2 regions of the Serratia sp. D1N4 genome follow, and region 2 is predicted to be linked to the other one. Evidence: predicted binding sites of a transcription regulator. Region 2 holds the regulator's gene; the other holds the start of a gene.

Region 1 (5,040 bases), 1.1 Mb from region 2:
GGCCTGAACGCCGTAGTAGTCGGCGCTTCCAACATCGTTGGCCGCCCGATGAGCATGGAGCTGTTACTGGCTGGTTGCACTACCACCGTCACCCATCGTTTCACCAAAAACCTGCGCCATCATATCGAGCATGCCGATCTGCTGATCGTCGCCGTCGGTAAACCGGGCTTTATTCCCGGTGAGTGGATCAAACCCGGTGCGATCGTGATTGATGTCGGCATCAACCGCCTGGAAAGTGGTAAAGTGGTCGGCGACGTGGATTTTGAAGCCGCAAGCCAGCGCGCATCCTACATTACCCCGGTTCCGGGTGGCGTTGGCCCCATGACCGTGGCTACATTGATCCAAAATACCTTGCAAGCCTGCGAGGAATATCACGACGTTCAACCTAAATAAGTTAAGGCAGTATGGAAATTTTTAATCTGGAAAATCACCCTCACGTCGAGCTGTGCGATCTGCTGAAGTTTCAAGGCTGGTGTGAGAGCGGTGGTGCCGCCAAAGAGGCGATCGCCGAAGGGCACGTTAAAGTTAACGGCCAAGTGGAAACGCGTAAGCGCTGCAAGATCGTTGATGGTCAGAAAGTCAGCTACAAAGGCATGAACGTCACGGTCAAAGCCTGATCGTTCAAGCTGCAAAAGAAAGCCGGGTGGCTCACGCTCCCCGGCTTTTTAATTTCTTGCTGCTAATGCTACTTACGGCGCCAGGTTGTCCCCTGCGGGCCATCCTCCAGCACGATGTTCATCTCATTCAAACGATCGCGCGCCGCATCGGCCATTGCCCAATCTTTGGCAAGACGTGCATCTTTACGCTGCTTGATAAGCGCTTCAATTTCAGCCACTTCTGCGTCATCGGTTTGCGCACCGCTTTGCAGGAACTGCTCAGGATCCTGTTGCAGCAGGCCCAACACCTTCGCCAACTTACGCAGTTCCGCCGCCAACCCGTTCGCCGCCGCCAAATCTTCGCTCTTCAGGCGGTTCACTTCACGCGCCAGATCAAACAGCGCTGAATAAGCTTCTGGCGTATTGAAGTCATCGTCCATCGCTTCGCAGAAGCGGGCTTCAAAGGCTTCACCACCGGCTGGCTGCGCATTAACATCGGTGCCGCGCAGCGCGGTGTATAAACGTTCGAGCGAAGCACGCGCCTGCTTCAGGTTATCTTCGCTGTAGTTCAGCTGGCTGCGATAGTGGCCAGACATCAGGAAGTAACGCACGGTTTCCGCATCGTAATACGCCAGCACGTCGCGAATGGTGAAGAAGTTGTTCAATGATTTGGACATCTTCTCTTTATCGATCATCACCATACCGGAGTGCATCCAGTAATTGACGTACGGGCCGTCATGCGCACAGCTGGACTGCGCAATCTCGTTCTCATGGTGCGGGAACATCAGATCGGAACCGCCACCGTGGATATCGAAATGGGTGCCGAGCTGTTTGCCGTTCATCGCCGAGCACTCAATGTGCCAGCCTGGGCGGCCAGCGCCCCACGGGGATTCCCAGCTTGGTTCGCCCGGTTTGGACATTTTCCACAGCACAAAGTCCATCGGGTTGCGTTTTACGTCGTCCACTTCCACACGCGCACCGGCCTGCAACTGCTCCAGATCCTGGCGCGACAGCAAGCCGTAGTCTGGATCGCTGTCGATAGAGAACATCACATCGCCGTTGCTGGCAACATAAGCGTGATCGCGCGCGATCAAACGCTGGGTGATCTCGATAATTTCATGGATGTGGTGCGTGGCACGCGGCTCTAGGTCTGGGCGCTCGATCAGCAATGCGTCAAAATCCGCATGCATCTCTGCCAGCATCCGCGTGGTCAGTTGATCGCAGGTTTCGCCGTTCTCTGCGGCGCGGCGGATAATTTTATCGTCTACGTCGGTGACGTTACGCACGTAGTTGAGCGAATAACCGAGATAACGCAGGTAGCGCGCCACCACGTCAAAAGCCACAAAGGTACGCCCGTGGCCGATGTGACACAGGTCATAAATGGTTACCCCGCACACGTACATGCCCACTTTACCGGCATGAATAGGCTTGAATTCCTCTTTTTGACGACTCAGGGTATTGAAGATCTTTAGCATCAGGGCATTCCGTGGTGTGCAATGTTGATCGGGTTAATCAACGTATTGAAACCCGAAAGGCTGCGCTAATGCAAGGTTAAGGCCAAGGATTGCTGATTTCAGCGGCAGAAAATCAGAGTTCCGCCCACGGGGCAAGCGGCAAGCTGCTGACTGATTAATTGAGATATGTTATAAAGCCGGTCTGATCGCTCACGTCTCTATATGACACATCACTTCATTGCTAGGACTAAACTATGGTTACTTTCCACACCAATCACGGCGACATCGTTATCAAAACTTTCGCTGAGCAAGCGCCGGTCACCGTTGAAAACTTCCTGAGCTACTGCCGTGAAGGTTTCTACGACAACACCATCTTCCACCGTGTGATTAATGGTTTCATGGTACAGGGCGGTGGTTTTGAAGCTGGCATGCGTCAGAAAGACACCAAAGCAACCATCAAAAACGAAGCCAACAACGGCCTGAAAAACACCCGTGGCACCTTGGCGATGGCGCGCACCAACGATCCGCACTCTGCTACCGCACAGTTCTTTATCAACGTGGTTGATAACGACTTCCTGAACTTCCGTGGCGAAAACGCCCAGGGTTGGGGCTATTGCGTGTTTGCCGAAGTCGCTGAAGGCCTAGACGTGGTCGACAAAATCAAAGGCGTAAAAACCGGCCGCAGCGGCATGCACCAGGACGTGCCAGTGGAAGATGTAGTGATCACCAGCGTCACCATCAGCGAGTAATCGCCGCCGCATGAGCACGCTGTTTATCGCAGACTTGCATTTATGCGCACAGGAACCGGCAATCACTGCCGGTTTTCTGCGTTTTTTACAGCGTGAAGCCGTTCACGCCGATGCGTTATACATTCTGGGCGATCTGTTCGAAGCCTGGATTGGTGACGACGATCCTGAGCCGTTGCACGCCGAAATCGCCGCGGCGTTAAAAGCGCTGCAACAGGCGGGTATCCCCTGCTACTTTATCCATGGCAACCGTGATTTTCTGCTCGGCGAGCGTTTTGCCCAGGCCAGCGGCATGACCCTGCTGCCGGAACAGCAGGTGATCGATCTGTATGGCCGCAGAATCCTGATCATGCACGGCGATACTTTGTGTACCGACGATCAGGCCTATCAAGAATTCCGCCGTAAAGTGCATAACACCTGGATCCAGAAACTGTTCTTGGCTCTGCCGTTGCGCTGGCGCCTGAAGATCGCCGCCAAAATGCGTGCGCGCAGCCAACAGACCAATCAGTACAAATCTGAAGCGATCATGGACGTTAACCCGCAGGCCGTTGAGCAAGCGATGCTGCACAGCAACGTGCACTGGCTGATCCACGGGCACACCCATCGCCCGGCGATCCACCCGCTTATGCTTAGCACCGGCAAAGCCCAGCGTGCGGTATTAGGAGCCTGGCACGTAGAAGGTTCCATGATTAAAGTCACGCCAGAAGCCGTTGAACTGATCCCATTCCCTCTCTGAGTTTCTGCTACAATATTCGCACTTTTGCCGGTGAAAACTGGCGACGCAACCGTTTTCCTCGCCATACACTCATGATATGCTCTACGCCCTCATCCGGCCTGCCGGGCCGACATCTGTACAACGACAGGAGCCATACCCACATGGGATCCAACGCTGCTTCAGCCAGCAATGCTGAGGTTAAAATCGCAATTGTAATGGGATCAAAAAGTGACTGGGCCACCATGCAGTTTGCGGCCGAAGTCCTGACTATTCTCGAAGTCCCGTTCCATGTCGAAGTCGTCTCCGCCCATCGCACGCCAGATAAACTGTTCAGCTTTGCCGAACAGGCAAGCGCGATCGGTTTTGACGTGATCATCGCCGGTGCCGGTGGTGCAGCGCACCTGCCGGGCATGCTGGCAGCGAAAACGCTGGTTCCGGTGCTGGGTGTTCCGGTGCAAAGCGCCGCCTTGAGCGGTGTCGATAGCCTGTATTCGATTGTGCAGATGCCGCGCGGTATTCCCGTCGGCACGCTGGCGATTGGTAAAGCCGGTGCGGCCAATGCTGGCTTGTTGGCGGCGCAAATCCTGGCGCTGCACGACACGGCGCTGGCACAGCGCTTGGCCGACTGGCGTCAGGCGCAAACTGACGATGTGCTGAATAACCCAGACCCGCGGGAGGAAGCATGAAGCCGGTTTGCGTACTGGGTAACGGCCAATTGGGGCGCATGCTGCGCCAGGCTGGCGAACCTCTGGGGATTGCGGTTTATCCGGTGGGAATCGACGCCGAACCGGAAGCGGTGCCCTATCAGAACAGCGTGATCACCGCCGAGATCGAACGCTGGCCGGAAACTGCGCTAACGCGTGAACTCGCCACCCACAGCAACTTCGTCAACCGCGATATTTTCCCGCGCTTGGCCGATCGCCTGACGCAAAAACAGCTGCTCGATCAACTTAATCTGGCCACCGCCCCGTGGCAACTGCTGGCCAGCCACGAGCAATGGCCACAGGTGTTTACGAATTTGGGTGAATTGGCGATCGTCAAACGCCGCGTCGGCGGTTACGACGGCCGTGGGCAGTGGCGTTTGCGCCCGGGCCAGGAAAGCGAATTACCGGCCGATGCCTACGGCGAATGTATTGTTGAGCAAGGGATCAATTTCTCTGGCGAAGTGTCTTTAGTGGGCGCGCGCGGCCATGATGGCCAGTCGGTGTTCTACCCGTTAACCCACAATCTGCATGAAGAGGGTATTCTGCGCACCAGCGTGGTGCTGCCGCAGCCAAACCCGGCGTTGCAGCAGCAGGCCGAGCAGATGCTGTCGGCTATTTTGAATGAGCTGAACTACGTTGGCGTGATGGCGATGGAGTGCTTTATTGTCGGCGATCGCTTGCTGATTAACGAACTGGCACCCCGGGTACACAACAGCGGGCACTGGACGCAAAACGGCGCATCGATCAGCCAGTTTGAACTGCATTTACGCTCCATTCTTGATCTGCCGCTGCCAACGCCGGTGGTGAATACGCCGTCGGTGATGG
Region 2 (5,040 bases):
ATGATTCCTTAAATAAAGTGTGACGCCATTCGCGTACACAATAGTTACTGCGATAAAAGTTCTATATAGATGTTATTTTGAAAGGTGGCTTCGAGTATAGGCTTGCCGAGGCGCATACTCAACAGTAAATCGCGCTCGGCTGGAATTTTCATTAAGTGACTATTTATAAAGACAATTATGACATGGAGTCAGCATGTTCTTGGCGGGTTACCTGCCCATCAACTTCTCCCTTCCCACGCTGAATCATGTACCCTAAGGCGGCCAAAACCACTGTAGCGACCATCACGGTAACCGTTGCTAGCAGCGGTTGGGTGATGAATGCCGAAACCAACATACTGGCGATAAAACACAACCCTAATTGCAAGGTATTCTGCAAGGCTGCGGCTTTACCGCTGTTATCAGGGAACGGCATCAGCGCATTTGTCACCAGAATCGGATAACTGGCACCGTTAACCAAAGCCATAAAGCAGAATGGGATCAATAGGCTAGTTAAGGTCGGTTGGCTTAACGTGGCGACCAGATACAACGCCACCATGCTGACTCCATAAGCTACCAGTAGCCACGGTAACAAGGTTTTGCCTGAAATGCGGTTCAATGCTGTACGACAACCGTAGCCGCCGAGTAAAAAGGCCAACGTCTGTGGTACATAGCTCAGGCCAATATCATTCGGGCTGTATCCCATATTGCCGAGAATAAACGGCGAACCGGTCAGCCAGGCAAAGAAGCTGGCTGAACAGGCGGCAAAGATCATCACGTTGCCGCTGAAAACCGGAGACTTCAGGATTTGCAGGAAGCTGAGGCCGGGCTTTTTATCGGCAGAGGGCACGATTCTGGCCGTCTCTTTCAGCAGCAAAGTGGGTACGAACAACAAGACAGCGATACCCAGCAACACCGCAAAGATCGCTCGCCAGCCCATATGGTTCAGCAGCCAGGCACCGACCAACGGGGCCAGTGCCGGAGAAAGCGCAACCAATGGCATGATAGTGGCGAAAATGCGGTTAACTTTGCCATCGCGATAGCGATCCACCACGATGGCCTGCCAGGTTACAGCGGCAGAACAAACCCCAATCGCCTGGATGAAACGCAATGACCACAGTTGCACGGCATTTTGCACCCACAGCATCCCCAGGCAGCCGAGAGCAAACAACGCCAGGCCAAACAGCAGTACCGGTTTGCGGCCCAGCTTATCGGAAAGCGGCCCCCACACCAGTTGGGCAAAGGCGAAGCCAGCCAGAAAGATACTCAGGCTGGCGCTGATGGCACCGGCGGAGATTTGCAAATCCTGTTGCATGGCACCAAAGGCGGGCAGATACATGTCGGTGGCCAGATAGCCCAGCATACTCAGGCCAGCGAGATAAAACATAAATCCAAAATTTTGCATGGTATTTCTCATTAACATTTTCTTATTGCAGGTTTTTTAGCGCCGGCCAGTGTATCCGGCTGGATCTCTGCTTGTGAAACGGTAATATTTGCTAGGTGCTGTTAAAAAAATTGAAGGCAAAACAAGATGTGGTCTGAATATTCACTCGATGTCGTTGATGCGGTAGCGCGCACCGGCAGTTTCAGTGCGGCAGCACAGGAGCTGCACCGTGTGCCGTCTGCGGTAAGCTATACCGTGCGGCAACTGGAGCAATGGCTGGCAGTGCCGCTGTTTGAACGCCGCCATCGTGATGTTGAACTGACGCCTGCCGGTGTGCTGTTTGTAAAAGAAGCGCGTACTGTTATCAAAAAAATGCTTGATACGCGTCGTCAATGTCAGCAGGTGGCCAATGGTTGGCGCGGGCAGCTAAAAATCGCGGTGGACATCATTGTTAAGCCGCAGCGCAGCCGCCAACTGGTCCTGGATTTTTATCGCCACTTCCCCGATGTGGAACTGGTGGTGCAACCGGAAGTGTTCAACGGCGTGTGGGACGCGCTGGTGGATGGCCGGGCCGAGATGGCGATCGGTGCCACGCGTGCGGTGCCGGTGGGCGGTGGCTTTGCCTTTCGCGATATGGGTTTTATGAACTGGTTGTGTGTCGTTAGCGCGTCACATCCGCTGGCCAGCCTGACCGGTTTGCTGCGCAACGATCAGCTGCGGCCATATCCCTCTCTGTTGCTGGAGGATACGTCGCGCAACTTGCCTAAGCGAGTGACTTGGTCATTGGATAATCAGCGGCGGCTTACCGTACCCGACTGGGTTTCCGCTGTAGATTGCCTGCGCAGCGGGTTGTGTGTTGGCATGGTGCCAGCGCATCGCGTACTGCCATTGGTGCAAAGCGGTGAACTGGTGGCATTGCAATTGCAGGAGCCGTTTCCCGCCAGTGCCTGCTGCCTGACCTGGCAGCAGAACGCACAGTCACCGGCGATGGCCTGGCTACTGGAGTATCTAGGAGATAGTGAAACGCTCAACCAGGAGTGGTTGAGCGAAGAGATTAGCGGCGATAATCGATAAATGGGCCATCGGCCACGGAACGGCGTTCGATCAGTTTTGGATGTACTTCAATCACCTGGGATTCTTCACGCTTGCTGATAATGCGATCCAGCAGCATGGTGAAAGCCATTTCCCCCAGGCGTTCTTTCGGCTGGTGGATGGTGGTTAGCGCCGGGGTGAAATAGCGCGCATTACGCACGTTATCGTAACCGATCACCGAAATATCCTGCGGGACGCGCAGCCCCAGTTCGTCGGCGGCACAGATCGCCCCCATTGCCATAATATCGCCCCCGCAAAATACCGCAGTAGGGCGCTGTTTCTGCGACAGGATCTGGTGCATGGCCTTGTAACCCGAATCGGGTTCAAAATCCCCTTGGACGATCCACTCTTCTCGCACCTCAACATTGGCCTCTTGCAGCGCCTTCAGGAAACCACGATGGCGGCCGCCGCCGGTGTTGCGTGATAACTGCCCAGGGATCGCCCCGATATCACGGTGGCCACGCTCCAGCAGATAGCGGCCAGCCAGATAGCCGCCTTCAAAGGCGTTATCGATAATGGTATCGGTAAAATCACCGCGTGCAGCACCCCAATCCATCACCACCATGGGGATATTGCGATAATCCTCCAGCATGCCCAGTAACTCATCCGGGTATTCCGAGCACATTACCAGCAGGCCATCAACACGCTTTTGCGCCAGCATCGCCAGGTAGGCACGCTGTTTGTCGAGGTTATTGTGCGAGTTACAAAGGATCAGGGTATAGCCTTTGCTATAGCAGCTGTTCTCTACCGCCTCGATCACTTCAGCAAAGTAGGGCGCTTCACTTGAGGTCGCCAGCAAACCGATCGATTTGGTATGGTTAACCTTCAGGCTACGTGCGACCGCGCTCGGGGAGTAGTGCAGTTCTTTGATCGCAGCCCGAACGGCCTCTTTTGTTTCTTCGGCGACGAAACGCGTCTTATTGATGACGTGCGAAACGGTGGTGGTGGAAACGCCAGCGCGTTTGGCGACATCTTTAATCGTTGCCATGTAAAGAATGACTCCTGAACCCACATGTTATGGCATGTAAGTATGATGTTAATCGTTTGCCTGCGTAGATCTCTCCCCAGAGAAGCGGAAGCTGAGTTTTTAGTGCTGAGTTCGTAAGCCGCTTAAACAGGAGGGGCATTTTGCCGGTACGCAGTTGTGAACTGCGGATTTTGTCCCAAATTGACGCAAAGTGGAAGATCTATTCGGCATTATAACTTGGGAAATGATAACAAGATTTTAGTCACGAACTGTGTGAAAATGATTTGACGCATTAATCGTGTGGATTTTATGCTTAGTGAAGCCAATCTGATAGGGAGTCGTTATGGATACCAATTTGAAGATGTCATTGATTACCACCGCTTGTGCTTTAGCAATGATTATTGTTTTCGGTTTTATCGCCGCATTGAACTGATTCATACCAAGAAATAATAAAGGCGCAGCATGCTGCGCCTTGCTATCAACCTCCAGCGATTACGCCAGATTCTTTTCCACGAACGCCCAGTTCACCAATGCCCAGAAGTTCTCCAGGTATTTCGGACGCGCATTGCGGTAGTCGATGTAATAGGCATGTTCCCACACGTCAACGGTCAGCAGCGGTTTGTCTTCACCGGTCAGCGGGGTTGCCGCGTTTGAGGTGCTAACGATCGCCAGCGTACCATCCGCCTTTTTCACCAGCCAGGTCCAACCCGCGCCGAAGTTTTTCACGGCGGCATCGGTGAATTGCTCTTTAAAAGCAGCAAAAGAACCGAAGGATTTGGTGATCGCAGCGGCTACTGCGCCCGTTGGCTCGCCGCCACCCTGTGGTGACAGGCAATGCCAGTAGAAGGTGTGGTTCCACACCTGTGCTGCGTTGTTAAACACGCCGCCGGTAGACGTTTTGACAATCTCTTCCAGGGTTTTGCCTTCGAACTCGCTGCCTTTCACCAGGTTGTTCAGGTTAACCACGTAGGTGTTATGGTGCTTACCATAGTGGTATTCCAGGGTTTCTGCAGAAATGTGCGGTTCGAGAGCGTTTTTTTCATACGGTAATGCAGGTAATTCAAACGACATTGCTTTCTCCTTTTTATATACAGCACTATTATTCCGACAACCTCCAACCCGGTGGTTGAAGGAGGAAAACAGAATTGTTGTGTGTTTTTTATGGACAATAATCTTAACAACTTTCCGGGTGAAAAAAAGGTTTAAAGCATGTTAAGCGGCTGATTGATTAAAGCATCGGCAGGAAAGGGCGGCTGAGGCTATGTCTCAGCCGCAATAAATCAACGGATAGTTTTTGGCGTGACGACACGGCGTGCGCCGATGTAGTGGTTCTGCCAGTAGTCATTATCTAACTGGCTGACGCGGATTTCTTCGCCAGTACGCGGGGACTGGATAAACTTGCCGTTACCAAGATAAACGCCAACGTGATCGGCAGTACCACGGTTATTGATGCGAAAGAACACCAGATCGCCGGTTTCCAACTCGCTTTTCTTGATCGGCGCGGCATCACGCAGGTGATACATTTCATTGGCGGTACGTGGCATTTTGATTTTCACCACGTCTTTATAGGCGTAATAAATCAGGCCGCTGCAGTCAAACCCGGTGTGTGGTGAAGAACCGC

The links. Region 2 encodes PurR, which represses purine synthesis genes. Its sites were predicted from a motif close to CANGCAAACGTTTGCNTG; they were not measured.
Region 1: purE (5-(carboxyamino)imidazole ribonucleotide mutase) is a predicted target of PurR. The motif match lies at 3,575-3,592, and genes of this name have one in related genera.

What each region holds. Positions count from the first base shown of each region.
Region 1 covers NZ_CM137274.1:3,944,043-3,949,082, forward strand. The annotation lists gene folD (bifunctional methylenetetrahydrofolate dehydrogenase/methenyltetrahydrofolate cyclohydrolase FolD) at 1-393, shown strand, start outside; gene ybcJ (ribosome-associated protein YbcJ) at 405-617, shown strand; gene cysS (cysteine--tRNA ligase) at 686-2,071, opposite strand; gene ppiB (peptidylprolyl isomerase B) at 2,305-2,799, shown strand; gene ACX1CU_RS17725 (UDP-2,3-diacylglucosamine diphosphatase) at 2,810-3,532, shown strand; gene purE (5-(carboxyamino)imidazole ribonucleotide mutase) at 3,673-4,197, shown strand; gene purK (5-(carboxyamino)imidazole ribonucleotide synthase) at 4,194-5,040, shown strand, end outside.
Region 2 covers NZ_CM137274.1:2,806,134-2,811,173, reverse strand. The annotation lists gene punC (purine nucleoside transporter PunC) at 176-1,393, opposite strand; gene punR (DNA-binding transcriptional activator PunR) at 1,508-2,434, shown strand; gene purR (HTH-type transcriptional repressor PurR) at 2,415-3,440, opposite strand; gene cydH (cytochrome bd-I oxidase subunit CydH) at 3,763-3,852, shown strand; gene sodB (superoxide dismutase [Fe]) at 3,912-4,490, opposite strand; gene ACX1CU_RS12290 (C40 family peptidase) at 4,700-5,040, opposite strand, start outside.